Variovorax paradoxus: one gene and its partner. The protein of the gene in region 1 interacts with the protein of each later gene in a pairwise test. Links are inferred from orthologs where the notes say so. Each region holds a gene or a part of one and is shown on either strand. Other genes may lie near its edges. The genes, in order: secD and pheT.

Evidence for each region.
Region 2: the proteins of secD (region 1) and pheT interact in binary tests that used the Escherichia coli proteins (3 or more experiments, as listed by UniProt). The link is inferred for Variovorax paradoxus from one-to-one orthologs.

Annotation. Positions count from the first base shown.
Region 1 is NZ_JAUSXL010000002.1:1,678,224-1,689,545, reverse strand. The notes cover bases 2,628-5,573. They hold secD (protein translocase subunit SecD), read left to right. Parts: upstream 2,628-3,131; coding sequence 3,132-5,015; downstream 5,016-5,573. Other genes in these bases: secF (protein translocase subunit SecF), read left to right, coding at 5,034-5,573; yajC (preprotein translocase subunit YajC), read left to right, coding at 2,712-3,047. Also shown: QFZ47_RS11755 (indolepyruvate ferredoxin oxidoreductase family protein), read left to right, coding at 1-2,441; more of secF, read left to right, coding at 5,574-5,993; QFZ47_RS11735 (DUF1631 family protein), read left to right, coding at 6,133-8,541; QFZ47_RS11730 (Smg family protein), read right to left, coding at 8,660-9,178; DNA-processing protein DprA, read right to left, coding at 9,265-10,416; QFZ47_RS11720 (LysM peptidoglycan-binding domain-containing protein), read right to left, coding at 10,459-11,322. UniProt on the Escherichia coli protein: Part of the Sec protein translocase complex. Interacts with the SecYEG preprotein conducting channel. SecDF uses the proton motive force (PMF) to complete protein translocation after the ATP-dependent function of SecA.
Region 2 is NZ_JAUSXL010000002.1:21,432-32,874, reverse strand. What follows is about bases 547-3,613. They hold pheT (phenylalanine--tRNA ligase subunit beta), read left to right. Parts: upstream 547-892; coding sequence 893-3,334; downstream 3,335-3,613. Other genes in these bases: QFZ47_RS03830 (integration host factor subunit alpha), read left to right, coding at 3,340-3,613; pheS (phenylalanine--tRNA ligase subunit alpha), read left to right, coding at 547-849. In the rest of the region: more of pheS, read left to right, coding at 1-546; more of QFZ47_RS03830, read left to right, coding at 3,614-3,711; QFZ47_RS03825 (MerR family transcriptional regulator), read left to right, coding at 3,777-4,244; QFZ47_RS03815 (autotransporter outer membrane beta-barrel domain-containing protein), read right to left, coding at 4,777-8,241; QFZ47_RS03810 (alpha/beta fold hydrolase), read right to left, coding at 8,568-9,425; QFZ47_RS03805 (SDR family oxidoreductase), read right to left, coding at 9,462-10,166; QFZ47_RS03800 (NADP-dependent oxidoreductase), read right to left, coding at 10,231-11,232; QFZ47_RS03795 (TetR/AcrR family transcriptional regulator), read right to left, coding at 11,323-11,443.

The DNA of each region.
Region 1 (11,322 bases):
AATGGGCCATGCCCAACCCCACCGCCAACACGCTGCTGCGCGCCAACGCCGACCTGAACCCGGCGCTGATCGCCAAGGCCATTGCGCAGCGCCTGCGCAAGCTCGGCATCCTGGAACAGGCCGGCGCCGACATGCGCGCGCGCATCGATGCGCAGATGGCCATCCTCGAAGCCAAGGAGCGCTCGATGGAAGTGCTCAAGGTGGGCGGCGTGCAGGGCGCCGACCGCCAGCCGTGGTTCTGCTCGGGCTGCCCGCACAACACCAGCACCGTGGTGCCCGAGGGCTCGCGCGCCATGGGCGGCATCGGCTGCCACTTCATGGCCACCTGGATGGACCGCTCCACCATCGGCTTCACGCAGATGGGCGGCGAGGGCGTGCCATGGGTGGGCCAGCAGCCCTTCACCACCGACCAGCACATCTTCGCGAACCTGGGCGACGGCACGTATTTCCACAGCGGCCTGCTCGCCATCCGCCAGAGCATTGCCGCGGGCGTGAACATCACCTACAAGATCCTCTACAACGACGCCGTGGCCATGACCGGCGGCCAGCAGGTCGGCGAGCGGCCCGAGGGCCACTCGGTGCTGCAGATTGCCGAGAGCCTGCATGCCGAGGGCGCCAAGAAGGTCGTCGTCGTGACCGACGAGCCCGAGAAATACGAGGGCGTGAACATTCCCGGCGACCATGTGCAGGTGAAGCACCGCGACCTGCTCGACGAGGTCCAGCTCGAATTCCGCCAGATCGCGGGCACCACCGCCATCATCTACGACCAGACCTGCGCCACCGAGAAGCGCCGCCGCCGCAAGCGGGGCACGGCCGTCGATCCGGCCAGGCGCGTGGTCATCAACGAGCTGGTCTGCGAAGGCTGCGGCGACTGCAGCGTGCAGAGCAACTGCCTGTCGGTCGAGCCGCTCGAAACCGAGTTCGGCCGCAAGCGCACCATCAACCAGAGCAGCTGCAACAAGGACATGAGCTGCCTCAAGGGCTTCTGCCCGAGCTTCGTCACGGTCGAGGGCGGGCAGCTCAAGAAGAAGGCCCGGGACAAGGCCGATTCGCCGCTCGCGCTGGGCGCGCTGCCCGAGCCGGCCGTGCCGGTGCTGGCGCAGGACCAGGTGTGGGGCATCGTGGTGGCCGGCGTCGGCGGCACGGGCGTCATCACCATCGGCCAGCTGCTGGGCATGGCGGCGCACATCGAGGGCAAGGGCATCGTCACGCAGGACGCGGCCGGCCTCGCGCAAAAGGGCGGCGCCACCTGGAGCCATGTGCTGATCGGCCAATCGCAGGACGCGATCCGCACCACGCGCGTCGGCACCGCCGCGGCCGACCTGATTCTGGCGGCCGATCCGCTGGTGGCCGTCAACGCCGAAACCCTGGCGCGCATGCGCGAAGGGCGCACGCACGTGGCGCTCAACACGCACAGCACGCCCACGGCCGCCTTCGTGCGCAATGCCAACTGGGTGAACCCGCAGGACGACTGCGCAAGCCAGATCGCGCGCACCATCGGCGCCGATGCGCTCGGCACCTTCGATGCCGATGCCGCGGCCACCACGCTGATGGGCGACAGCCTCTATGCCAATCCGATGCTGCTGGGCTTTGCCTGGCAAAAGGGCTGGATCCCGCTGGCGCTCGAGTCGCTGATGCGCGCCATCGAACTCAACGCGGTGGCGGTCGAGAACAACAAGACCGCCTTCGCATGGGGCCGCCAGGCGGCCGCCCACCCGGACGAGCTGCAAAAGCGCCTGCGCCCGGGCCAGGTCATCGAGTTCAAGAAGCGCGAAACCGTCGAAAGCCTGGTGGCGCGCCGGGTCGAATTCCTCACGGGCTACCAGAACGCGGCCTATGCCGGCGAATACCGGCAGTTCGTGGACAAGGTCCGGCAGGCCGAGTCGGCGCTGGGCAAAAGCGCGCTGACCGAAACGGTGGCCCGCTACCTGTTCAAGCTCATGGCCTACAAGGACGAGTACGAGGTGGCGCGGCTGCACACCGACCGCAGCTTCCTCGACCGCGTCGAAGGCATGTTCGAAGGTGAGATGGGCAAGGATTTCAAGCTCAATTACCACCTCGCGCCGCCCGTCATTGCCAGGAAGAACGCCAAGGGCGAGCTGCAGAAGCAGAAGTTCGGCCCCTGGATGCTCTCGGGCTTCAGGCTGCTGGCCCGGCTCAAGGGGCTGCGCGGCACGGCCCTGGACATCTTCGGGCGCACCGAAGAACGCAAGACCGAGCGCGCGCTCATCGGCGAGTACCGCGCAAGCATCGAGGAGGTGATTGCGGGCCTCGCCGCCGAGAACCATGCGCTGGCGCTGGAGATCGCGAGCCTGCCCGAGCAGATCCGCGGCTACGGCCATGTGAAGGAGCGCAACCTCGCCGCCGCCCGCACCCGCTGGAGCGAGCTGCTCGCCAGGTGGCGCAACCCGCAGCAGTCGCAGCGCGCCGCCGCCGCGTGATTTTTCGGAAGGCCGGGCCGGCACCGCCGGCCGCCTCGCGCATTTGCTCCTGAAAAGGTAGCAAAAGACGCGCAGCCGAAGCCCATGGAAAGCCCTGCCCCGCGCGCCGGATAAGCGCGCGGAGCGGGGCATTGCCACGAATACAATGCCCGCTGCTGCGCGCGGCCCACGCCGCCTCAAGCTCTGACTCGCGGCCTTTTCCTCGGGGCCGCGGAACCGCGGGCCCGGTCCGCGCTTCTGACATTCCTCTTCTCTCTGCTGGAGACTCTCTTGTTCATTTCCTCTGCTTTCGCCCAAACCGCGCCCGCTGCTTCCGGCGGTGGCGACATGTTGTCCTCGCTGGGCAGCATGCTGCCCCTGGTGCTGATGTTCGTGGTGCTGTATTTCGTGATGATCCGTCCGCAAATGAAGCGCCAGAAGGAAGCCCGCGCCATGATCGAAGCGCTGGCCAAGGGCGATGAAGTTGCAACGGCCGGCGGCGTGCTCGGCAAGATCACCTCGATCGGCGACCAGTACCTCGGCCTCGAAATCGCCAATGGCGTGGAGGTCAAGATCCAGCGCAGCGCCGTGGTCCAGGTGCTGCCCAAGGGCGCTGTCAAGCCGTAAGCAATCAACGCGCGGCCCGGCCTTGCGCTTTGTGGCGCATGGCCTCAAGTCACGCCGTGTCCCGTTTCTGAAAAGCGCTTTCTCATGAACCGTTATCCGGTCTGGAAGTACGCGATCATCGTGATCGTGCTGCTTGTGGGGTTGATCTATTCCCTGCCCAATTTCTTCGGCGAGGCGCCTGCGGTGCAGGTATCCGCGGCCAAGTCGACCGCCAAGGTCGACGCGGCCACCCAGAGCAGGGTCGAGGAGGCGCTGAAAGCGGCCGGGCTCGCGCCCGACCTGCTCACGCTCGAGGGCGGCTCGCTGCGCGCGCGCTTCGCCACCCCCGACGAGCAGCTCAAGGCACGCGACACGGTGCAGCGTGCGCTGGTGCCCGATCCGGCCGATCCACCCTACGTGGTGGCGCTGAACCTGGTTTCGCGTTCGCCGGCCTGGCTCACGGCGCTGCACGCGTTCCCGATGTACCTGGGCCTCGACCTGCGCGGCGGCGTCGACTTCCTGCTCCAGGTCGACATGAAGGGCGCCATCGACAAGAAGGCCGAATCGTTCGCGAGCGACCTGCGCACCACCTTCCGCGACAAGGGCATCCGCGGCACCTCGGTGAGCCGCAACGGCCAGACGGTCGAGGTTTCCTTCCGCGACGCGGCCGCGCTGGACGCGGCCAAGCGCCTGATCCAGGACCAGTTCCAGGACCTCGCCACCACCGACAGCCAGGACGGCAGCAACTGGCGCCTCGTGGCCAGCATCAAGCCCGAAGCCGCGCGCCGGCTGCAGGATGCGGCGCTCAAGCAGAACATCACCACGCTGCACAACCGGATCAACGAACTCGGCGTGGCCGAGCCGGTGATCCAGCAGCAGGGCCTCGACCGCATCGTGGTGCAGCTGCCCGGCGTGCAGGACACGGCCAAGGCCAAGGACATCCTGGGGCGCACCGCCACGCTCGAGATGCGCCTGGTGGACGAAAGCGCCGAAGGCCGCGCGGCCGAGCTGAGCGGCGGGCCGGTGCCCTTCGGTTCCGAGAAATTCCTCGAACGCAACGGCCGCCCCGTGATCGTGAAGAAGCAGGTGCTCGTCACCGGCGAGAGCCTCACCGATGCGCAGCCCGGCTTCGACCAGCAGAGCAACCAGCCCAAGGTCGACCTGACCATGGACGCCAAGGGTGGCCGCATCATGCGCGACGTGAGCCGCGAGAACTACAAGAAGCGCATGGCCATGCTGATCTTCGAAAAGGGCAAGGGCGAAGTGCTCACGGCCCCGTCGATCAACGGCGAACTCGGCAACCGCTTCCAGATCTCGGGCTCCATGACGGTGGTCGAGGCCAACGACCTCGCGCTGCTGCTGCGCGCCGGCTCGCTCGCCGCGCCGATGGAAATCATCCAGGAACGCACCATCGGTCCGAGCCTGGGCGCCGACAACATCGAGAAGGGCTTCAAGAGCGTGATGTATGGCTTCCTGGCCATCATGGTGTTCATGTGCGCCTACTACGCGCTGTTCGGCCTGTTCTCGTCGATCGCGCTGGCCGTCAACCTGATGCTGCTGGTGGCCATTCTCTCGATGCTGCAGGCCACGCTCACGCTGCCCGGCATCGCGGCCATGGCGCTGGCCATTGGCGTGGCCATCGACTCCAACGTGCTGATCAACGAACGCGTGCGCGAAGAACTGCGCAACGGCGCCTCGCCGCAGGCGGCCATCCATGCCGGCTACGACCGCGCCTGGGGCACGATCCTCGACTCCAACGTGACCACGCTGATCGCGGGCATTGCCCTGCTGGCCTTCGGCTCGGGCCCGATCCGCGGCTTCGCGGTGGTGCACTGCATCGGCATCGTCACCTCGATGTTCTCCGCCGTGTTCTTCTCGCGCGGCCTCGTGAACTTCTGGTACGGCCAGAAGAAGAAGCTCAAGACGGTGTCGATCGGCACGGTCTGGCGCCCCAAGACCAACGGCACCGCCGTGGCTGAAGGCAAGTAAAGGTCAAGGACAAGCGCCATGGAATTCTTCCGCATCCACAAGACCATCCCGTTCATGCGCCACGCGCTGGTGCTGAACATCATCTCCTTCGTCACCTTCGCGCTGGCGGTGTTCTTCCTGCTGCACCGCGGGCTGCACCTGTCGGTGGAGTTCACCGGCGGCACCGTGATGGAGGTGGCCTACCAGCAGTCCGCCGACATCGGCAAGGTGCGCGAAGCGATCGGCAAGCTCGGCTATCCCGACGTGCAGGTGCAGAGCTACGGCACCTCGCGCGACGTGCAGATCCGCCTGCCGGCGCAGAAGGGCATGAACTCCGACCAGCAAAGCGCGCAGGTGATGCAGGCGCTCAAGACGGTCGATCCCTCGGCCACGCAGCGCGGCATCGAGGTCGTCGGCCCGCAGGTGGGCGAGGAGCTCACCACCAACGGCCTCAAGGCGCTGGGCATGGTGGTGGTGGGCATCATGATCTACCTGGCGATCCGCTTCGAATGGAAGTTCGCCGTGGCCACCGTGCTGGCCAACCTGCACGACGTGGTCATCATCCTGGGCTTCTTCGCCTTCTTCCAGTGGGAGTTCTCGCTCGCGGTGCTGGCGGCGGTGCTGGCGGTGCTGGGCTACTCGGTCAACGAGTCGGTCGTGATCTTCGACCGGGTGCGCGAGAATTTCCGGCGCTACCGCAAGATGAGCACGGTCGAGATCATCGACAACGCGATCACCTCGACCATCAGCCGCACCATCATCACGCACGGCTCCACGCAGCTGGTGGTGCTCTCGATGTTCTTCTTCGGCGGCCCGACGCTGCACTACTTCGCGCTCGCGCTGACCATCGGCATCCTGTTCGGCATCTACTCGTCGTGCTTCGTGGCGGCGGCCATCGCGATGTGGCTGGGCATCAAGCGCGAAGACCTGATCAAGGGCGGCCCGACCAAGCGCGACGGCGGCTCCGAAGACGATCCGAACGCCGGCGCCGTGGTCTGATTGCGCCAATCGACGGGACGCGCCGCGCAAGCCCCGCCGCCGTGCCGCAGGTGATGCACACTTGTGCGGTGGCGCTTGCCGATGCAAGCTCTCGGCTTTCGCCGAACAATAGAGTCCCGTTGGCCTTCCTGATCCTTCAATGAGCACTGCGCGGTCCGCCTCTTCCCTGCAGCTCGCACGCGAGACGCGCGAGCGCTTCGTCCGTGCCACCGAGGGCGTCATCGTCCCGCTGGCGCAAGCGATACGGGACCGCCTGACGCAGCAGGCTTCGGAAATCGGCAGTGCGCGCGCCATGCAGGAGAGCCGCGACGACTTCGTGGCGTTCCAGGGCCAGGCATCGCAATGGGTGTCGCTCGCGCAGGCGGGCTGGCGCAGGTCGGTCGGCGCCACGGGTGCGGCGCCTGCCGCGTCGTCCGGTGCGAAGCTGCGGCTCGAACTTATCGACGACGATGCGATGGAGAGCAGCATTCTTTCATCGCGCCTGGCGCAGCTGATTCACGACAAGGCCAGCTTCGAACTCAGCGACCTGCGGCTGCGCATTCAGTTCCTGGAAGGCACCAGCGAGCTCGACGCCAACGACGTGCTCAGGCCCGAAACCCTGGCCAAGCTGCTGGTGGACCAGTGGCTCGCGGCCGGCCTGAGCCGCACGCTGTGGGCGCGGGTGCAGGAGACCGTGCAGCAGCAGCTCGTCGGCGTGGTGGTCAAGGCCTATGAAGACGCCAATGCCTTCCTGATTTCCAGCGGCGTGATGCCGGAAATCGATCTCAAGAGCTTTGTCCGGCGCACCGGCGGCAGCAGCAGCACCAGCGGTGCCACCGGGCCGGCGACGGTGCCGGCGTCGCCCTACGCCGCCGGCGCGGCGCAGGCCGCGAGCGCCGCGCAGCGGCAGGGCGGCGCCCACACTTCCCCGCAGCCGCGGGCTTTCGCGCCTTCCGCGCCATCCCTCACGACCGGCGGCTCGCCGTTGATGGTCGCGCGCCAGCGTGCGCAGACGGCGCTGTTGAGCCTCAAGCGTTTCGTCGCTGCCCGCATCGGCGCGGACGCGTCCGCCGCGTCTTCCTCTTCGACGACGACCACTACCACCACGGGAACCGATGGCCATGCCCGAGGCGCCGGGCCTGCCGCCACCGGTGCGGGTTCCCCGCGCCCCTTCTCCAGGACCTTTGCGGGCGTGATCGCCGAGGCCGAGGCGGCCTACAGGATGGCTGCCACGCAGTACATGCAAGGCTCCGCGGAGCAAGCCACCATCATCCAGCAGGCCGCGGTCGACCTTCGGCGGCGCAGCGCGGAGCTCAAGAAAAGGGCGCCCACCACCGCCGACAAGGCCACGGTCGAGATCGTGGCGCTGATGTTCCAGGCCATCCTCGCGGAGGAGCGCATTCCCTTCTCGGCGCGCGTGTGGTTTGCGCGCCTGCAGATGCCGGTGCTGCGCGTGGCCATCGCCGAGCCCGAGTTCTTCGGCACGCTGCAGCATCCGGCGCGCATGCTGATCGACCGCATGGGCTCCTGCGTGATGGGCTTCGATGCCGCGGCCATTTCGGGCAGCGCGCTCGAAGGCGAGATCCGGCGCGTGGTGCAGGTGATCGAGCAGTACCCCGAAACCGGACAGCGCGTCTTCAAGCTGGTGTTCGACGAATTCGTGGCCTTCCTGAACCGCTACCTCACGCAAAGCGACGCCACCCAGCGCGTCATGAGCGTGGCGCAGCAGGTCGAGCAGAAGGAAACGATGGCCATCCAGTACACCATCGAGTTGCGCAAGATGCTCAACGACATGCCGGTGCGCGAGGAAATCCGCGAGTTCCTCTTCAAGGTCTGGGCCGAGGTGCTGGCCATTGCCGCGCTGCGCTACGGCGCGCAGGGCGAGCAGACGGTGATGCTCAAGCGCGTGGCCTCCGAACTGGTGTGGGCGGCGAGCGCCAAGCCCAACCGCACCGACCGCGCGCGCGTGATCCAGGACCTGCCGCAGCTGCTGCAGCGCCTGCGCCTGGGCATGACTCTGCTGGGCATCATCGACGAGCCGCAGGAAGCCCACATCAAGGCCATCGGCGCAACCCTGTCCGATGCCTTCCTGTCCAAGACCGAAGCCATTCCCGCGGCCAAGATCGAGGCCATGGCCGAGCGCCTGGCGCATCTGGAAGATTTCGTGGCCGACGATGGCGGCGCCTCCAGCCTGCCGCTCGATGCGAACAGCATCGAACTGCTGCTGGGCGTGGATGCCGCCTCGATCGAGGTCGTGGCCGATACCGCCGGCGGCGTTCCGGCCGAAGACATGCTGGCGTGGGCCCACGAACTGGAGGTGGGCAACTGGTTCATGCTCGACCACAACGACCGCGTGAGCCAGGTGCAGTTCGTCTGGCGCAGCGACCGCAAGCAGCTGCACCTGTTCGCCTCGGCCGATGGCCGCAGCTTCCTGATCCAGGTCGGCCGGCTGGCCAGCTACCTGCAGGCCGGCCTGCTGGTGCCGGCCGAGGAAGAAACGCTCACGGTGCGAGCCACGCGCGAGGCGCTGGCCAAGCTCGACGCGAACCCGGAACGACTATTGAACTAGGCAGGACAGGCTTGCTCTTTCGTGGAACACCGCGGAACCGGCTTCGCCGGGCCTCTGGTGTTGCCCCCGGTAGGGGGAAGGCGCGCGCGACACGAAGTGCGCGCAGCCTGGGGGCGAGCTAATGTGCAGTGCGGCCTTCGCGGCTCTCGCAGAGTTCGTCGAGCACCAGCGCGTCGGGCTCGATGCCGGTGCTCCAGTGCACCATCAGCACGATGATCTTGAGCTCGTCGAGCGCGACCGGATCGCCCGGCGCCGCCATGGCGCGCTCGATGACGATCTCGCGCAAACCGCAGGACAGCACGTTCGACGATTCGAGAAAGCCGATGAAGCCGAGGCAGTCGGCGCCCAGGTGCTCCTGCTCGGCTTGCGAGTAGACACGCATGGCGTCGTCCGACTGGGGCAGGGCCGCTTCGGGCGCGCCGCGCAGCGTGACCGTGGCCACGGCGTCGTCGCCGGGACTTCGTTCGAGCTGCATGCCCTGCGTGGCAAGGCTCAGGCCGTCGAGCCAGTGCAGCGCATCGCGGATTTCTTCTGCCTCGAAGCCGTGGGCGCTGAGCTTGCGGCCCAGCTGTTCGGGTTCGGGGCAGGCATCGCCGCGCCAATAGTTTTCGTAGACAAACACGAGCACTTCGAACATGGGCCCAATATAGCCGAAGCTTGCCGCTTTGCCCCCGCGGCTTCGCGGCGTTCCTCGAACGAGCAGGCAGCCCTGAAGCCTGAGGGCTACGCTGCCGCCGCTCTCTGGAACAGGCCGCCGGGCAGGCGCGCGACGTGGCCGTCGAGCTCGAGTTCGAGCAGCCTGGCCTGCAGCGCGGCGGCACTCCAGCCGGTGCGTGCGCTCAGCGCGTCGAGGCTCACTGGATCGAAGCCGAGGGCGTCCAGCAAGGGTTCTTCGCTGGAAGATGTGCCGCCGCCGGCGCTCTCGTGCGCGGAAGCCGGCGCTGCCATGCTGCCCGTACGCAGCGACGGCAGCTCCTCGAGGATGTCGTTGACCGACTCGACCAGCTTCGCGCCCTGGCGGATCAGTGCATGGCAGCCGCGCGACTGCGGCGAATGGATCGAGCCCGGAATGGCGAACACTTCCTTGCCCTGTTCCGAGGTGAGCCGCGCGGTGATCAGCGAGCCCGACGCGAGCGCGGCCTCGACCACCAGCGTGCCGCGCGCCAGGCCGGCAATGAGGCGGTTGCGCTTCGGAAAGTTCTGCGTGAGCGGCGGCGTGCCGAGCGGCAGCTCGCTCACGATCAGGCCCTGCAGCGTGATGCGGTGCGCCAGGTCGCGGTGCCGCGCGGGATAGACGCGGTCCAGGCCGGTGCCCACCACGGCCACGGTGGCGAGCCGCGGCGCATCGCCGGCCGCATCGAGCGCGCCCTGGTGGGCGGCGCCATCGACACCGAGCGCCAGCCCCGACACCACCGGCAGGCCCGCGTCGCCCAGTGCGCGCGCAAAGGCGCGGGCATTGGCCGCGCCCTGCGGCGTGGGGTTGCGGCTGCCCACCACCGCAATGCTGTGGCCGAGCTGGGTCAGGTCGAAGTCCGCGGCGCCAAGCACATAGAGCATCAACGGCGGGTCGGCCATTTCGAGCAGCGAGGCGGGGTAGGCGGCATCGCCCAGCGTGACCAAGCGGCGCGTGGCGCCGTCATCGTGGTCCGGCTGCAGCCAGTGCCAGGTCTGGTCGATCTGGGCCTGCAGACCCTGGGGCGGCTGGTGCAAGGCATCGGCCTGCGCCGGCGACACCACCTGCCGCAGCGCCTCGCCGGTCTGCGCAAAGACATTTTCGGGCAGGCCGAAGGCCGCCAGCAGCCGGCGCGCGGCGCCATCACCGATGCCCGGCGTCAGTGAAAGCCGCAGCCAGCCTGCGAGTTCTGCTCGTTCCAAATGAAAGCGAAAAAGGAAAGCGGGTAAAAAATGGGAAAAGTGTCAGGGGTTGACGAGGAAGTCGCCCGCACGCGGAGTGTCGGTGATCTCGAGCACCAGTGCGTACGAAACCTTTTCGAACGGCCGGAACACCATCAAGAGGCCGATGCGTTCGTTCGGGAGCTTGATGGTTTCCTTGCGCGCGCCGGTCCGGTCGAGAATGGTTTCGCCGTTCTTCAGGATGGCCAGCACGTGGCCGCTGTCGATGCCGTCGCGCGTGCCCCTGTTGATGGCCACCACCTGGTTCTGGGCCGCGAACTGCACCGCGTTGCCATAGACCGAGATGATGCGGCCCTCGACCTGCGAGGAGGGTGCGCGCGGCACATAGCTCAGCAGCTGGCGCGGGGGCTCCGGCAGCAGGCGGTCGCCGGCGCGGATTTCCTCGCGCGCCGCGATGATGTCGATGCTGGCCGGCACCACGGTGATGACGTCCTTGTCTTGCGTGGTCTCGACCGTGGTCGATTCGCCGCGCTTGAGCTGCGCCTTGCCCAGGTACTGTGCCTCGTAGCCGAGGATTTCACCGGTTCCCGGGTCCTTCAGCGGCGTGGCGTCGCGGAACACGCGGAAGTTCTTCAGCGGGCCCGGCGTTTCGAGCAGCGGCGTCTCGGCGTTGCCGCGCGCATAGGCACGGTCGCCGCGCGACAGCAGCACCCGGCTGTCGTTGCCGGCAACGATGCGCGGCGCGGCCTGCAGCGTGTCGGCATCCACCACGACCGGCTCGCTCAGGAAGGGTTCGATGACGCTCGGGTTGAGCGTGGGCAGGGCCATGCCGGCCAGCGAGTCGAAGCGCGTGCGCGGCGACAGCTTGATGGTGCCGCCGTCGCCGCTGCCGCCCGCGCCGCGGCGCATGGTCAGGCGTGCGCGGCC
Region 2 (11,443 bases), 1.7 Mb from region 1 along the record:
CAACTGGCCGACGAAGAGCTTTCGCTGCAGCTGCGCGCCGAGGCGCTCGACGTGAGCCTGCCCGGCCGCCGCCGCATTCCGGGCGGCCTGCACCCCGTGAGCCGCACGCTGGAGCGCATCGAGGAGATCTTCTCGAGCATGGGCTTCGACGTGGCCGACGGCCCCGAGATCGAGAGCGACTGGCACAGCTTCACCTCGCTCAACAATCCGCCGAACCATCCTGCGCGTTCGATGCAGGACACCTTCTATGTCGACCTGAACGGCGACGACGGCATTCCCTACAACCTGCGTCCGCACACCAGCCCGATGCAGGTGCGCTATGCGCATCAGCACATCAAGAAGTACGCGGCTGAATTCGCCGCTGCCGCAGCCGACACCACCGGCACCATCAAGGCGCCCGAGATCCGCGTGATCGCGCCGGGCCGCACCTACCGTGTCGACAGCGATGCCACGCACTCGCCCATGTTCCACCAGTGCGAAGGCCTGTGGCTCGGCGAGAACGTGAGCTTCAAGGACCTGAAGGTCGTGTTCACCGACTTCTGCCGCACCTTCTTCGAGAGCGACGACCTCGTGCTGCGCTTCCGGCCCAGCTTCTTCCCGTTCACCGAGCCCAGCGCCGAGATCGACATCCAGTTTGCGAGCGGCCCGCTGGCCGGCCGCTGGCTCGAAGTTGCGGGCTCGGGCCAGGTGCATCCGAACGTGGTGCGCAACATGGGGCTCGACCCCGAGCGCTACATCGGCTTTGCCTTTGGCATGGGCCCCGACCGGCTCACCATGCTGCGCTACGGCGTGAACGATCTGCGGCTGTTCTTCGACGGCGACTTGCGCTTTCTCTCGCAGTTCCAGTAAGCACCCGTCCATAGAAACAAATACCGAATACGAGATCGAAGAGATGCAATTCCCGGAATCCTGGCTGCGCGAGTTCTGCAATCCGCCTCTCGGCAGCGCCGAACTGGCCGAAACGCTCACCATGGGCGGCTTCGAGGTCGAAGAGCGCCGTCCCGTGGCGCCGCCCTTCAGTCGCATCGTGGTCGGCGAGATCAAGGAAGCCGTGCAGCATCCCAACGCCGATCGCCTGCGTGTGTGCCAGGTCGATGCGGGGCAGGGCGCCTTGCTCAACATCGTGTGCGGCGCGCCCAATGCGCGTGTCGGCATCAAGGTGCCCTGCGCGCTGGTCGGCGCCGAACTGCCGCCCGGTGAAGACGGCAAGCCCTTTCTCATCAAGCTCGGCAAGCTGCGCGGCGTGGAAAGCCAGGGCATGCTGTGCTCGGCGCGCGAACTGAAGCTCAGCGAAGACCACGGCGGCCTGCTCGAACTCGATGCCGACGCACCCATTGGCGCCGACGTGCGCGACGTGCTCAAGCTCGACGACGCGCTGCTCACGCTCAAGCTCACGCCCAACCTCGCGCACGGCCTGAGCGTCTATGGCGTGGCGCGCGAGCTCGCGGCGCTGACCGGTGCGCCGCTCAAGACGCCCTCCATCGCGCCGGTGGCCGCATCGTTTGCCGACGTGCTGCCGGTGAAGGTGGAAGCGCCCGAACTCTGCGGCCGCTTCTCGGGCCGCATCGTGCGCGGCGTGAACACCAAGGTGGCCACGCCGGCCTGGATGGTCGATCGCCTCGCGCGCTGCGGCCAGCGCAGCGTGACGCCGCTGGTCGACATCTCGAACTACGTCATGTTCGAGTACGGCCAGCCCAGCCACATTTTCGACCTCGACAAGATCCACGGCGGACTCACGGTGCGCTGGGGCAGGGCGGGCGAACAGCTCAAGCTGCTGAACGGCAACACCATCAGCGTGGACGAAAAGGTCGGCGTGATTGCCGACGACCAGGCCGTCGAATCGCTCGCGGGCATCATGGGCGGCGATGCCACCTCGGTGTCCGACGACACGCGCAACATCTACGTCGAGGCCGCGTTCTGGTGGCCCGAAGCCGTTCAGGGCCGCTCGCGCCGCTTCAACTTCTCGACCGACGCCGGGCATCGCTACGAGCGCGGCGTCGATCCGAGCCGCACGGTGGAAATCATCGAGCGCATCACGCAGCTCATCATCGAGATCTGCGGCGGCCAGGCCGGCGCCATGGACGACAAGATCCTGAACGTGCCCGAGGCCATGCCCGTCACGCTGCGCGTGGCGCGTGCTGCGCGCGTCATCGGCATGCCGCTGACGCAGGCGCAATGCGCCGACGCGCTGCGCCGCCTCGGTTTTGCGCTGCGCGAACGCGAGGGCACCCTGACCGTCACGCCGCCGCCGCATCGCTTCGACCTGCTGATCGAGGAAGACCTGATCGAAGAGGTCGCGCGCCTGATCGGCTTCAACAACCTGCCGACCAACGCGCCGCTCGCGCCCATCACCGCGCGCGTGCGGCCCGAGGCCCAGCGCAGCCGCTTCGCGGTGCGCCGCAGCCTGGCGGCGCTCGGCTACCAGGAAACCATCAACTTCAGTTTTGTCGAGGCGCACTGGGAGCAAGACCTGGCCGGCAATGCCCATCCGGTGAAGCTCCTCAACCCCATTGCCAGCCAGATGAGCGTGATGCGCTCGTCCCTGCTCGGCTCGCTGCTGCAGGTGCTGAAGTTCAACCTCGACCGCAAGGCGCCGCGTGTGCGCGTCTTCGAAGTGGGCCGCGTCTTCATGCGCGACGACAGCGTGGCCACCACCGACAGCACCGTGCGCGGCGTCGACCAGCCGATGCGCGTGGCCGGCCTCGCCTGGGGCGATGCGGAAGAAGCGCGCTGGGACGGCAAGGCGCAGCGCGTCGATTTCTACGATGCCAAGGGCGATGTCGAAGCGCTGCTCGCACCGCGGGTGCCGAGCTTCGAGCCGGCCGAGCATCCGGCGCTGCACCCCGGCCGCTCGGCCCGCGTGCTGGTCGACGGCAAGGCCATCGGCTTCATCGGCGAGCTGCATCCGCGCTGGCGCCAGAAGTGGGACTTCGCCCTGGCGCCGGTGCTGTTCGAACTCGACCTCGACGCCGTCACCGCGCGCCCCGTGCCCGTGGCGCAGCCGGTGCCCAGGCATCAGGCCGTGGAGCGCGATATTGCGGTGGTGGTGGCCGAAGCCGTCACGCACAATGCGTTGATGCAGGCCATTCAATCGGTGGCAGCGGCGCGAGGGCTGCTGCGCGACACCACGCTGTTCGACATCTATCGTCCGCAACCTGCGCGCGACGGTGCGGTGCCGGCATCGGTCGGCCTGGCGCAAGGGGAAAAAAGCATGGCGGTTCGCCTGAGCTTCCAGGACGACAGCGCCACGCTCACCGACGAGCAGGTGGAACCGGCCGTGCGCGCCATCGTCGAACAATTGAGCGCCAGCCTCGGCGCACGCCTGAGGGGTTGATGAGAATGAACGCTGCGGAATTCACGCTCGAAGCCCTTGAAACGCCCGCACTCACCAAGGCGCACCTGGCAGATTTGCTGTTCGAGCAGATCGGCCTCAACAAGCGCGAATCCAAGGACATGGTCGAGGCCTTCTTCGACCTCGTCGCCAACAGCCTGATCGAGGGCACCGACGTCAAGATCTCCGGCTTCGGCAACTTCCAGATCCGCGTGAAGGCGCCGCGGCCGGGCCGCAACCCGCGCACCGGCGAAGCCATTCCCATCGGCGAGCGCCGCGTCGCCACCTTCCACGCGAGCGCCAAGCTCAAGGAACAAATCCACGGAAGCATCGAGCAGAGCGGCACTTCCGAGGTCGAGTGGAGCCTGGGCGCCGAATAAGTGCTTGGCGCCCTGCGCGTGCGTAGAGTAATCTCTAAGGTTTCCAGCGCACGGTCTTGATTTCAATGGAGAAAACGCTCCCGCCCATTCCTGTCAAACGCTACTTCACCATCGGTGAGGTTGGCGAGCTCTGTGGCGTCAAGCCGCACGTGCTGCGCTACTGGGAGCAGGAGTTCACGCAACTTCGGCCCATGAAGCGGCGCGGCAACCGGCGCTACTACCAGCACCACGAAGTGCTCATGATCCGCCGCATCCGCGACCTGCTCTACGACCAGGGCTTCACCATCAGCGGCGCGCGCAACAAGCTGCAGGAACTCGTGCAAGGCGAGCGCGACAAGCGCAAGGCCGGCATGGTGCCGCTCGAGGGCATGGAGGCCGTCGAGATCGACCAGGAAGAGTTCGAGGCGGCTCTGCACCAGGACGACAACCGCAACCCCGAGCCGCAAGTGGCTCGCACCGTCGATCCGTCGCAGTTGCGGCACCTGCGGCGCGAGCTTTTTGAAATTCGTGAGCTGCTGACCATCGGACGGTGATTTGAGCCGGCTATAATCGCAGGCTTCGGTGTGTGGCGCAGCCTGGTAGCGCACTTGCATGGGGTGCAAGGGGTCGAAGGTTCGAATCCTTTCACACCGACCAATAAAACGTCCAAGGGCGTCCGGTTTCATCCACCGGACGCCCTTTTTCATTGGAGAACTGGGCGAATCGTGTCCGGAGGCATGCAACCGCACACATACCTCAAGTAGCGCACCGTGATGCTTCAGCGGTGGGCGGCCCTTTCATTCAGCAAGACCACGCAGCTCAAGCGATCTCGATTGCCTCTGCCCATACGCTGTTGAAAAAAAAGACTCCTGGGTCTTCTTGAACACGACGCTCGAGTGCAGACCGACAGCGGACTCGATCCGCTTTGTCTTGCCAAAGTCGGCACTGGATGCCCTGAGTGATTGAATGATGGCCCCCGCAGAACCTGAAAGATGAAACCGGCAACAGTTCACTTCGGCCCAGGCACCGGGAGGTTCGTCCGCGAAGGCGCATCAAGAATGTCGATGGAGCGACGGGCTCACCACTTCATGCGCAGCCCAGCGAGCCTTGCACTGCGCTTTTCACCTTCGCGTCGCCGCCCGAGGCCCACAGCTTTCCGACTTCGCCATAAATGCTGGTTGTCTGGCTCAGCGCCAAGGTCAGGCCGCCGGCCAGTTCGCTCACGGTAGAACCGGTGCGGCTCGTGATGTCGGTCGTGGCGGCGGGTGAGATGAAACGGGCCACGTCGGCACCGCCGCTCGCCTTGTAGATGTTGAAGCGGCCGTAAGGCTGCAGCGTGCCGAGGCCGGTGGCCATCTCGCCCTTCACGCGCACGCCGACGCGCGCAATCCAGCCGTCGTCGCTGTCCTGCCGCACATTCGCACCGGAGATCGCGATATTGTCCAGGCCCAGATGCTGGTGGATCAGCTGCAGCTGCGGCTCGATCTTCCAGCCGCTCTCGCCGAGTGCGAAGGCCTGGCCCACTTCGATCGACGCCATCAGGCTGTCGCCCTTGCCCGCGTTGCGGGAGGCCGACAACGGCTCGACGGTGTAGCGATGCCGCCCGGCCTGCAGCACGGCATCGGCATAGAAGCCCGAATCGGCGGTCCAGGTGCCGTAGGCGCCCAGGTACTGGCTGCGCAGGTCGTTGGAGCCGACGGCCAGGTTGGCAATACCGCTCGCAAAGCCGCTGACCTTGACGCTGCCGTCGAGCTGGCCGACGTACACGCCGGCGCGCCAGTTCGAGCTGGCGAACAGGTCGGTGCCGGCCTGGAAGCCCCTGACGTCGCCCTTGCTGTGCGGGCTGACGGTGCCTTGCTGGCGAACGTCGATGTCGGTGGCGATCACGCGGCCCCATGCGCGGCGCTCGGTGCCGCTCGACGCGGCAGCGCCGGCCTTGACGTCGTCGTCGCCGATGCGCTGGTGCAGGTTGCCGATCATCGCCAGGTCCATCTGGCGCAACTGGCTGGGCAGTGCCGCGAGCAACGGGACTTCGGCGCGGTAGGTGGGCACTTGCACGGCGATCGTGGCCGTGCCGCCTGTGGCGCCGCCCGTCGATCCGCCTGCGCCAGTCGTGGGCGTCGTCGGGGTGACAGGTGTGGTCACCGTGGTCGTCGAGCGCAGGTACCAGTTCTCGCCGGCGCCGCTGGCGTCGGCCGCCTGCAGGCGGTACTCGTAGGCGCCCGCATCGACGTGGCCGCCCGCGAGCGTGAACGCGTCCCGGGTGTTCTGCGCCGTGGTGGTGGCGCCGTTGAGCGCCGAGACCACCTCGATGCCGTTGCCGGTGGTCAGTGCGCCCAGGCCGCCCAGCTGTGTGATCTGCACGCTGGTGCGGCCGCTGGCCGAGGCGCTCGCGCCGTCGAGCACCAGCCGGTCGCTCACGCTGGTGCTGTCGCCCAGAAACGTGCCGAGCCGCAGCACGCCGTTGTTGCCGACATAGGCGCCGTTGACGGTGAGGGTGGTGCCCGGAGCGCTGCCCACCGTCGAGACCGTGCCGCTGTTGGCGAGCGAGGCGACCGTCTGGCTGAAGCCTGCGAGGTCGAGCGTGGCGCCGCTTCGCACGGTGTGTGCCGAGGCGGCGCTGAAGGTGCCGGTGGCGCCGGCCTTCAGGGTGCCTTCGGCCACGTCGGTGGCGCCGGTATAGCTGTTGACGCCCGAGAGCGTGAGGGTGCCGCTGCCCAGCTTGGTGACGAAGCCGCCGCCGCTGATGTTGCCGCTGAGTGTTTCGCTAAACGCGCCGGTGTCGATGATCGGATCGTTGGCGCCGGTCAGCACGATGGCGTTGGCGAGGTTCAGGCCGTCGGCAACGAAGCCGAGCGTGGTGCCGTCGTCCATCGCCAGCGCGCCGGTGCCCAGCGCCAGGCTGTCGCCGACGTTCAGCCGGCCCTGCTTGAGCGCGGTGCCGCCGCCGTAGCTGTTGGCAGCGGTGAGCGTCGTGGTGCCGGCGCCTTCTTTCACGAGCGAGCCGGTGCCGCTGATCGTGCCCGACAGCGTGAGCGCGTTCGAGCGGTTGATGGCCAGCGTCGCATTGTTCACAACGTCGCCCAGAACGCTGCCCGTGGTGCCGCCATTGCCGAGCTGCAGTGTGCCCGCGCTGATGGTGGTGCCGCCGGTGTAGCTGTTGTCGGCGGTGAGGATCGTGGTGCCGACGCCGGCCTGCACGAGTGCGCCAGTTCCGCTGATGGTACCGGGCAATGTCAGCGCGTTCGAGCGATTGACGGCCAGCGTCGCGTTGTCGACGATGTTGCCTTGCACCGAGCCTGTGGTGCCGCCGTTGCCGAGCTGCAGCGTTCCGGCGGTCACGGTAGTGAGGCCGGTGAAGGCTTGGTTCCCAGTTAGCGTGAGCACGCCCGCACCGGTCTTTTCGATGCCGCCCGTGCCGCTCACCAGGCCGGCATAGGTTGCGTTGTCGGGCTGGGCGAAGCGCACGAGCCCGTTGTCGGTGATCGCTGCCGGCGCGAACTGCGCGCTGCTCTGCAGCACGCCCCCCGAATTGACCGTCATGCTGCCCGTATAGGCGCTGGCATTGGCGCCCAGAATCAGCGTGCCGCCATTGACAGTCGCGCTGGTGATGCCCGAAGAAGGCAGCGCGACATTGAAGGTCCAGACGCCGGCATTGCTCTGCAGTGTCTGGAATCCGGAGAGGGAGAGGGGTGCAAAGGTGGCCGCGGCGCCGTCGTCGCTTTCGAGCGTGAGAAGGTTGGCACCGCCGCCGCCACTGATGTTGCCGGTGATGGAGGACCCGGTATAGGCGTGCAACGCGTCGTTTCCGCTCGCGAAGAGGAGCGAGCCGATGACGCGGCCCTTGTTGGTGAAGTCGACGGCCGAGGTGCCGTTGGCGCCGAACACTGGCGCAATGCCGGGGTTGCTTTTGCCGTCCGCATAGCCCGCTTCCATCGTGCCGGTGTTGACGATGGTGTTGTTGCCGGAGTTCGCCTGGAACCAGATGGCCGCATGGGTCGATCGCACGGTTCCGTGATTGATGATCGTGTTGCCGCTGCCCACGGGATTGACGGCCTCCGAATTGCCGGCGCTTCCATCGGCGAAGACGTTGGCGTTCTGCTCGATGGTGAGGGTGCTGTTGCTGTTGAACTCGATCGTGTTGGCGCCGATGCCGCCGGGGTACGGACTGTTTCCGCCGGTGGAACTGTTCTGGACCGTAGCACCGCCACGTACCGTGATGACGGCGTTGTTGCCCAGGCTGATCGCGGAAGCGTTGGCCGAATCGACCAGCGCACCCGACTGGACATCCACCGAGGTGTTGTCCGCCGTGGCCGGCCCGCTCCCGACGGTCGCGCTCTGGGTTCCGCCTGCCGCGGCGCAGGTGATGGCCGCGCCCGCAGCCACGCAGTTCGCCGCGGCGGGCATGGCCGCGGCGGCCAGGGCGACGGCCACTGCCGCAGTGGCGACGCCGGTGGCGGCGCGCGCTTTCGAATGGCCGCGGCTCAGTTCCGACGCGACCGTCCATGCCGCGAGGGCATCGTTCCAGACAATGCGAAAAACTCTGTTCATGATGTTCCTGGTTGGTTCCGCCGCCGCGGTGGAGCGGCGCCGTCCCAGCCAGGATCGGGAAGGGGCGGCAAGGCCGGTCAACCCGCCGTGCCAGAGCGCCAAGCGTGAGCGCGCGAGCTTATGTAACAGGCGCTTCGCAGAAGCTGACAACTGTTAACTTGAGTTTGCTTTTTATTAACTAAATCACACAAAAGGTGTAATTCGGAATTTGCTCGAAAGCCTTGTTGCCGGGCCGCTACAGGCACTGGGCGTGCAGCAACGGGCTACGACTTCGGCATGAGGCACACGTTCTAGATGCGTGAGAACAGCGTCAAAGATGAGGCCGTTCAGCGCGCAAGAAACGCGAGCGCCCTCGGCACGAAGTCGGCATGGAACTGGAACACCGCGCCGTGTCCGGAATCGGGATAGACGATGAGTTCGCTGTTCGGAAGGCGCTGCGCCAGGTCGCGCGTGTTCTTGCTCGGGACCATGCGGTCGCTGTCGCCATTCGCCACGAGCACGGGGTGCCGCACCCTCGACAGGTCCGCGGGCTTCTTTGCGCCCCAACGCCGCAATGCCTTCAGCTGGGCCTGCAGGGCGGCCACGGTGATGGCCTTGTCGCGGTTCTCGGAGCGCTCCTTCAGGCGCTGCAGAAACTCTTTCCCCGCGCGGATTCCCGCGGGCGTCCTGGTGAAGAACAGGAACTGCTTCGGGTCCTGGAAGGTGAGCCAGCCGCGGATCATGTCGATGTAGGTCACGCGGGCCACCCGGCTGATGCCTTCGCCGCCCGCGGGGCCCGTTCCCGTGATGATCATCCTGCGCACGAGCTGCGGCTCCATCTGCACGATCTCCTGGGCGATCATGCCGCCCATCGAGAAGCCGAAGAGGTCGACCTGGCCAAGGCCCATGGCCTTGATGAAGGTGATTGCGTCCCTGGCCATCTCCTCCATCGACGCCGCCGGGGCTCCGCTCGACGCGCCCACGCCGCGGTTGTCGAACGCGATCACGCGGCGCGTTGCCGCGAATCCGTCCACGACCCGCGGATCCCAGTTGTCCAGCACGGCCGCCAGGTGGATGAGGAACACGACCGGGACGCCCGCGTTCTCGGTGCCCAGTTCCCGGTAGGCGAACGCCACGCCACCGGCGGCGATCGTCCGCGTGGGAACGTCTTTCCAGGTGACTTTCGGCTTCTGCTCGAAGATCATGGTGTTCCTTGGATGGATGCGGTCGGTGCGCCGGCCTCAGGCGGCCTGGGGCAGGTAGCTCGGCCTTGCCGCGGTCAAGCCGTGCTTGACGTGCTGCGTGATCTCATCGGCCAGCACCTCGTCCAGGCCCGACTCGAGGCCGTCGAGCGCGCGCTTGACGATGTCCTCGGGGCTGGACTTCGGGGCATCGAATCCGCGCGTGAGGTCGGTGTCGACGTAGCCCATGTGCAGCCCGAGCACTTGCGTCTTCTGCGCCGCCAGTTCGTTGCGCAGCGAGTTGGTGAGCGACCAGGCTGCGGACTTGCTGGCCGAATAGGCAGCCAGCTCGCCGCCGTTCACCCAGGAGGCGACCGACAGCACATTGAGCAGCGCGCCGCCGCCGTTGGCCTTGAGGATGGGCGCGAAGGCCTTGCTCATGCGCAGCACGGAGAAGAAGTTGGTCTCGAAGATGCGGCGCGCGACCTCTTCGCTGTCCGGCGCAAGAAAGCCTCCGGGCTGGGCGATGCCGGCGTTGTTGATCACCAGCGTCACATCCGACGCCAGCTCCGCGGCGGCCGCCACGTCGCCCGGCTGGTTGACGTCGAGCCGCAGGGGCTGCACACCGGCTTGCGTGACGGACGCGGGGTCGCGTGCTCCGGCGTAGACCTTGCGGGCGCCGCGCTCGAGCAGCTCGCGCGCGAATGCCAGGCCGATGCCGCGATTGGCACCCGTGACAAGGACAACGGAATTTTCGATCTTCATGGGGAACTCCAAAGGTACGTAGGTAGGGTGGGGGAACGGGGAACGGGGAACGGGGAACGGGAACTCACTTGACCTTGATGACGACCTTGCCCTTTGCGCGGCCGGCCTCCACGTAGGCCAGGGCTTCGTTGGTCGATTCGAATGGAAAGACCCGGTCGATCACCGGGCGGATGTCGCCGGCCTCGATGAGCCGCGTGATCTGCTGCAGCTGGCTCCCGTCCGCCCTCATGAAGAGGAACGAGTAGCCCACGCCCAGGGCTTTGGCCTTTCGCCTGGCGCCCGAGCTCAGCAGCCGCATGACCAGCTTCACGAAGCCCGGCGCCGCGATCTGCTTGCCGAATTCAGGATCGGGCGGTCCGGAGATGGAGACGAGCTTGCCGCCGCGCTTGAGCACGCGCAGCGATTTCTCGAGCGTCTTGCCGTCTTGGCTGTTCAGGACCACGTCGCAGTCGCTCAGCACATCCTCGAAGTCCTGCGTCCTGTAGTCGATGACCACGTCGGCGCCCAGGCTCTTCACGAGTGCGGCATTGGGCGCGCTGGTCGTCGTGGCAACCGTTGCGCCCAGCTGCCTGGCCAGCTGGATGGCAAAGGTGCCCACGCCGCCGGAGCCTGCCTGGACGAAGACCTTCTGTCCCTTCTTCAGCCCGGCCTTCTCGACCAGTGCCTGCCATGCCGTCAAGCCCACCAGCGGGATCGACGCGGCTTCTTCCATCGTGAGGCCGCGGGGCTTGAGGGCGAGCGATGCCTCCTTGACCGGCACGAACTCCGCGAAGGTGCCGATCCGGAAGTCGTCGACCCGCGCATAGACCTCGTCGCCCACCTTGAAGCCGCGCACCTGCGGCCCCGCCTTGATGACGACACCCGCCACGTCGTGCCCCAGCACCAGAGGCAGCCGGTAGGGCAGGATGAGCTTGAACTCGCCGTCCCTGATCTTGGAATCCAGCAGGTTCACGCCGGCGGCGTGGACCTCGACCAGCACCTCGTCGTCGCGCAGCTCCGGGGTGGGCATTTCTGCCGGCCGCAGCGCGCGCTTCTTGCCGTAGCGCTCCAGGACAAAGGCTTTTATGGTGCGTTCCTGTTCTTGTGTTGAGTATTTGGCATGATGGCCATCATATTTATCGGCGAAAGAAAAGGCAGCATTCGTCCGTGGGCGGACTCAGCTGCCGACGGCGGTCAGGTGCTTGAGTGCGGCCTCGCGCAGGCTGTCGGACAGCGCCGGCTCGTCGACCGCACGCGCCAGCAGCAGGGCGCCCACCATGGTGGAGATGGTCACGAGC